Anatilimnocola aggregata: one gene and its partner. The protein of the gene in region 1 interacts with the protein of each later gene in a pairwise test. Links are inferred from orthologs where the notes say so. Each region holds a gene or a part of one and is shown on either strand. Other genes may lie near its edges.

What was found.
Region 2: the proteins of dps (region 1) and ETAA8_RS20380 interact in binary tests that used the Escherichia coli proteins (3 or more experiments, as listed by UniProt). The link is inferred for Anatilimnocola aggregata from one-to-one orthologs.

What each region holds. Positions count from the first base shown.
Region 1 is NZ_CP036274.1:1,536,254-1,539,442, reverse strand. Bases 35-2,901 are described here. They hold dps (DNA starvation/stationary phase protection protein Dps), read right to left. Parts: upstream 1,772-2,901; coding sequence 1,298-1,771; downstream 35-1,297. Other genes in these bases: ETAA8_RS05945 (CsbD family protein), read right to left, coding at 2,738-2,901; ETAA8_RS05950 (PRC-barrel domain-containing protein), read right to left, coding at 2,131-2,637; ETAA8_RS05960 (acyl-CoA desaturase), read left to right, coding at 149-1,180. Outside these bases: more of ETAA8_RS05945, read right to left, coding at 2,902-2,941; ETAA8_RS05940 (DUF1328 family protein), read right to left, coding at 3,010-3,180.
Region 2 is NZ_CP036274.1:5,461,389-5,464,566, forward strand. What follows is about bases 322-3,177. They hold ETAA8_RS20380 (ATP-dependent Clp protease adaptor ClpS), read right to left. Parts: upstream 1,997-3,177; coding sequence 1,646-1,996; downstream 322-1,645. Other genes in these bases: mtaB (tRNA (N(6)-L-threonylcarbamoyladenosine(37)-C(2))-methylthiotransferase MtaB), read right to left, coding at 343-1,632; ETAA8_RS20385 (dipeptidase), read left to right, coding at 2,089-3,177. In the rest of the region: ETAA8_RS20370 (sulfatase family protein), read right to left, coding at 1-220; more of ETAA8_RS20385, read left to right, coding at 3,178-3,178. UniProt on the Escherichia coli protein: Involved in the modulation of the specificity of the ClpAP-mediated ATP-dependent protein degradation.

The DNA of each region.
Region 1 (3,189 bases):
GCGTTTCTAACACGACTTTTACGCGGCCGCGACGACTTTTTCACGCAGTAAGGTACGGGGGTGACTGGGCGAATTGCTATAGTAACCGGATCGCTTGACTCACCGATTTTCGCACCTTGACTCCTGGAATCATTGAGGTCGGCCGGTAATGGAAAGTTCTGCTGCGGCGCCGTCGTTGCAACCCGATCACGACTCTTTGCATCCCGCAGGCACAACGGAGCCGACGCACCTGCACCTGGCGAATGCTCCGGTGCCGGGCGTTTCCCGCGAGCGCGATTTTCCGGTCGAAGCACCTTGGCCACAGAAAGTGGCGATGTTGCTCGCAGTAACTTTGCCCTTCGCCGCGGTCATTTTAGGAATTGTCCTGCTCTGGCAACGCGGCTTCATGGGCTGGTTGTACCTGGCGATGCTGCTCGTCGGTTGGGCGCTGACGGGCCTGGGAATCACCGTTGGTTTCCATCGCTTGCTCACGCACCGCTCGTTCGATACTTATCGCTGGGTGCGGGCCACTTGGATGCTGATTGGCGCGCTATCGGTCGAAGGTTCACCCCTCGTCTGGTGCGCGGTGCATCGGCGGCATCACCAGTACAGCGATCAACAGGGCGATCCGCATTCGCCCCATCTGGCTGGCGATGGCTGGTTGGCCTGGTGGCGCGGGCTGTGGCATTCGCACAGTGGTTGGCTCTTCACGGGCATTTGGAGCCATCCCGAAATGCAGCGTTACATTCCCGATCTACTCGCCGATCCGGTGCTAGTGAAACTCGACCGCCTCTATTTCGTCTGGATCCTGCTGAGCTTCATCATTCCCACAGCCATTGGCGGGCTGGTTACCGGCACCATCGAAGGTGCCGCGCTCGGGCTCCTCTGGGGTGGCTTTGTGCGGGTGTTCGTCACGCACCACGTCACCTGGTCGATCAATTCAATCTGTCACCTGATGGGGCAACGAGAGTACGCTTCAGGCGATCATTCGCGCAACAACTGGGTCTGTGGAATCCTCTCGTTCGGCGAAGGGTGGCATAACAATCACCACGCCTTCCCCACTTCTGCCCGTCACGGCCTGCGCTGGTGGCAGTTCGATTGCAGCTGGCTCGTCATTCGGGCGATGGAATTCTGCGGGCTTGCCTGGAATTTGCGTTTGCCCTCGGCCCAGCAAATGGCCGACAAACGCTTAGTGCCGTAATCCCTCTCTCCAGTAGCCCGGCGCGTCACGCAGCGGGCCACCTGCTGAAGGCGAACGTGAATCGTTACGCGGAATTCAGAGCAGGCAAACCCCAAACAACAGTGCCCGCCCCACTCGCTAGTCTTGCAAGTGCGATTCGACGAACCAGAGATACTTGTCGACGCCGCGGCTGATGCCGGTGAACAGGTCAGCTGTTCCCTTGTCGCCGAGTTCGTCGGTGGTGTCGATGTCTTTGCGGACTAGTTTCCCGTAAGCGGCCAGTTCATCGGAGAGGGCAGTGACGTGCGCTTTCCAGTTGCTCTTGTTCACCGGATGGTCGGGAATTTCGGACTTCGCGAGTGCGCCCACGCTGCCATCGGCGATGCCACCGAGCGCGGTGATTCGTTCGGCGATGTTGTCGACATAGTCTTCAACTTCGCCATAGACCTCGTCGAACAGTTTGTGCAGAGCGATGAAGTTTTCTCCCTTCACGTTCCAGTGAGCTTGCTTGGCGCACAGCCCCAGTTTGATGCTATCGCGCAGGCGTTCGTTGAGGAGAGTGCAGAGTTTGGTCCGTTTCGCCTTGGCGAGATCGTTGCGGGTGTCAGCCATTGCAGGGAGGCTCCGAGGTTGTGATATAGCGAGGGATTTTTTGCGGACCACATTCTAGAGCGCGCACGAAAAAAAGACGACCTCTGCAAAGAATTACTTCTCCGCAAAAGTCGTCTTCTCGAGGATCGAGCAAAGTTCGCAGTTTTAGTTGGGCAGTAGCACCGTGGCGGTAAGTTCAAGCTGCTTGCGGGGGTCGGTCAGTAGCCGTGAACAATGTTCTTCGTCAGAAGAACGCCGCGCTTTCCTGTGGAGTGACTTGGCCGCAACATGCGGGAACTGGCTCGAAAGTCTTCAGCAGGGGCTTATCTGCCCCCGCCTATGTTCGTTATCTGCTTCACTTCGGCGGATGGGTCCGAAGCTTAAGGCTTGATGGTGTTGTTCGGGTTCGTAGTGTCGCGGAGATAGAAGGCGTCGATCTTCGCGTTCACTTCGGGATCGGCAAACGTCGGCCACTTTTCCTTGTCGAAGCCTTCGGCGGATTCGATGTACTTCTTGCTGACGTTCAGTTCGACCCAGTAATTGTTCGAGGTGTCGTGCTTAAGCGTCAGGGCTTTCCACGGCACAGCGAACAACTTGTTGTTGAAACCGAGGAAACCACCGTACGACACAGCTGCGTACCGAACGTGGCCCCGTTCATCGATGACAAGATCTTCGATCTTACCGAGGTCTTCGTTATCGCGATTCTTCACAGCCAAGCCCATCAACTTGCTGCCACGATGGGCGGCTGCGGTGGGAGCGGCGGCATTCGCGCGAACACCGGGGGCGTCGACTTGCACTCCGCCATTGCCGACATCGACACGGACTTGTGCGTTGGCCGACACGGCCAACAGGGATACGGCTGCGAGAGATAACCAGAGCGATCTCATGACAAAACTCCTGGAAAACAGGGAAGGACTAGGGTGAAACGTAAAGGCGAGTGACGCAGGCGAAGCAGCCTCTCGCCGGATTAATTCCGGTATTAGCCGCCTAACACTTGCACGACGTCTCGAACTCCTTGATTTGTCGCTCGGTCTCTTCTTTCGCCAGACCGTACTTCTGTTGAATCAGGCCCGCCAGTTGGTCGCGCTTGCCGCTCAGTTGGTCGAGTTCATCGTCGGTCAGCTCGCCCCACTTCTGTTTGGCGAAGCCTTTCATCTCGGTCCATTTACCGGCGATTTGGTCCCAATTCATTGCGTGTACTCCTAATCCGGTGCAGGTCTCACCGCCGACCAAAACGGCCGGCGGTTACATGGCCGAAGTTATGGAATGGGGCGACGAACGCCACCAGTGATCAAGCTGACAACGAACAGGACCAGGAAGACCACGAACAGGACTTGCCCAATCCAGGCCATCGTGCCGGCCAGCCCGCCAAAGCCGAGTAGGGCGGCAATCAGTGCCAACACCAAAAAAGTTAATGCCCATTGCAACATGACGATTCT
Region 2 (3,178 bases), 3.9 Mb from region 1 along the record:
TGGCAAACTTGTCCAGGTGCGGCGTCTTCACCTCGGTGTTGCCGAACGGGCCGATATCGGCATAGCCCATGTCATCGATGAAGATCAAAATCACGTTGGGCGATCTGCCAGAACTCGACTGCTCGGCACCGGTGGCCAGCAGCGTGAACGCAGATACCCAGGCTGCGATAAGTGCCAGGAAAGTGCAGCACGGAATAGACCTGAAGAGAAGTTTGGGCATTGATTCACCGAGGGGAAGAAGGAGAGGTATAGGTGGGCTGAAGTATCCGCCACCGGAAAACGCCGGTCAACTCTCGCCCCGGCCAGTTTGCCTGTACCGCATCTTGCAAATGCGTTGCCGCGCTAGGAAGCGTCGGCTGGCAAGCGGGCGATAATGCGTCCGTCGCGAACGTCATGGCCAATGGCGTCGACCAGCGTGCTGGGCTGCAAGCCTTCGGCTTCGATCTCAACGGGAGCATAACGGCAGGAGGTGCCGGCGAAGCCATGGGGCAGGTATTCACTCTGGCCTTCGATCATCACCTGCAGTTGACGGCCCAGCAGGCTGCGGTAGTAGTCGTCTCGCACTTCCGCGGCGACTGTTTCCAAGTGATCGAGTCGCTCTTGCTTCACTTCGTGCGAAACTTTGTCCGGCATGTCGTAAGCCGGCGTTCCTTTCCTCGCGCTGAATGGGAAGATGTGAATCTTTGAGAAGCCGCAGTCGCGCACGACCTGACAAGTGGCAGCAAAATCGTCTTCGGTCTCGCCCGGAAAACCGACGATCACATCGGTCGATAGCCCGGGCTGATCGAGCGACTCGCGCACCAACCGGCAGCGATCAACAAACAGCTTGCTCCCCCAGCGGCGCTTCATTCGTCGCAGCACGGCATCGGAGCCACTCTGCAGGCAGATGTGCAAGTGAGGAGCAATCTTGCCGGGATTTTCAGCCATCACACCGATCAGGTCGCGGGTGACTTCAGTCGCTTCGATGCTCGATAGACGAATGCGAAACTCACCGGGAACCTTGCACAATGTGCGCACCAGCGTTGCCAGTCGCAGCCATTCCTCGCGCGGCCTATTGTGATTGAGTTCGACACCGTAGTGCCCCAGATGCACGCCGGTGAGGATGATCTCGCGGTGGCCGTTGTCGACCAGGCGGGCCACTTCGTCGCGAATGTGTTCGAGCGGCCGGCTGAAAACATTCGGGCGCACATAGGGAATGATGCAGTAGCTGCAGCGGAGCAGGCAGCCATCTTGCACTTTTACATAGGCCCGCTTGCGACCGGTGAACCGCGAAATGCCAGTGGGGATATCGACCACGCCGAACCTGCCGAGCAAATCGGGAATCTCCCGCTTGTCGGTCACCACTTCGCTGACGTTCGGCAGCGAGGCGACTTCTTCCGGCGCTCGCGTAGCATAACAACCCATCACCACGATGCGTGTTTGGGGATTATCGCGCGCCAACTTGCGGATGACATGCCGACTCTTGCTATCGCCTTCGGCAGTCACGGTGCAGGTATTCACCACACAGAGATCTGGCGCTTCATCGTCGGCCGCATCGTGATAGCCAATCCTGCGCAGCCCTTCGCGCACCAGTTCGGTTTCGTACTGGTTGACTTTGCAGCCGAGAGTGATGGTTTTTAACGAAGCGGGCATTGTGGGGGATGTTCTAGCCTTCCACCGGCTCAATCGTCGAGGACATGCTCCCCTTGCAGCGGGCGATGAGCTTGTCAGCACCGAAGGCGTGGATCTGCTCGCGCTTTAGTTCGGCGTGCTCGCGCGTGGTGGTCAGGCAGATGGCTTTGCCCAGCTTGTCGACCTGCTCGGCGATTTTGAAGCCCTTTTCGACCGGGTAGCCGAATAAGTCCTTCATCATCTCGATGACATATTCGTACGAATGGTCTTCGTCGTTCCACAGAATGACGTTATAGCGGGGCTGACGCTTGGGGCGTTTGCGCTTGTCGGTCTGGTCTTCCTGCTCGGGTTCGGCGACTGCTGCGGCGTGTTGATGCTCGGACAAGGGGAGCCTCCTGCGAAGTTCGTCCGCGGGTTGACCGGGAATAGGCGAGGCGAACTAGACGCATTATATTGCCCGGTCGGCAAAGAGGCGAGATGCTGTCGCCAATCGGTGGGAGAAAGGGCCAGGGCTGCGAAAACATGGATGACGTGCTGAAATATCTCGATGCGGATCGCGACCAATGCCAGCGCGACCTGTGCGAGTTGCTTGCCATTCCTAGCGTGGCGGCCGATTCGAAGTATCATCCCGACGTTCGCCGGGCTGCAAGTTGGGTCGCGGGGCAGTTTCAATCGTTGGGGTTGAAGACCGAGCAGATCGAAACTATTGGCCAGCCCTTGATTTATGCCGAAAGTCCCGCGGTGGCCGGGGCTCCAACCGTGCTGGTCTATGGCCACTATGACGTGCAGCCCGCCGATCCGCTGAACGAATGGATTTCGCCCCCGTTCGAGCCCACAATTCGTGCTGGCAACATCTATGCCCGCGGGGCGACCGACGATAAAGGGCAAATGCTGACCCACGTTCTCAGCGCTCGTGGCTGGCTTAAGAGCCGCGGGGAATTGCCGCTTCAGATCAAGTTTTTGATCGAAGGGGAAGAGGAGGTCGGCAGCAAAGGGCTGTATGACTTTTTAAAGCAGCCCGGGGCGAGCGAAAAGCTAAAGGCCGACATAGTCGTCATCAGCGATACTTCGCAATTTGGCCCCGGTCAGCCGGCCATCACCTATGGCCTGCGCGGCATCGCCTATTTCGAAATTCGCCTGAGCGGACCTAAGCAAGATCTGCATAGCGGCACCTTTGGCGGAGCGGTCACCAATCCACTTAATGCACTCAACTCGCTTCTTCACTCACTGCGAGATGCTGACGGTCGCGTGCAAGTTCCCGGTTTCTACGACGACGTGCTGCCATTGACCACGCGCGAGCGTGAGCAGTTTGCAGCACTCCCCTTCAGCGACGCGGCCTTCCAAGAACAACTGGGCGTGGAGGGACTGTTTGGCGAAACAGACTTCACGACGCTCGAACGCCGCTGGGCTCGCCCCACCTACGATGTGCATGGTTTGTGGGGCGGCTATCAGGGCGAAGGTGGCAAGACGGTGTTGCCCGCCAAGAGCGGCGCCAAGTTCAGCTTTCGACTGGTTCCCAATCAGGACCCGCAGAAGATCGCAGCCTCGCTTGAGAAGTTTCTCAAGG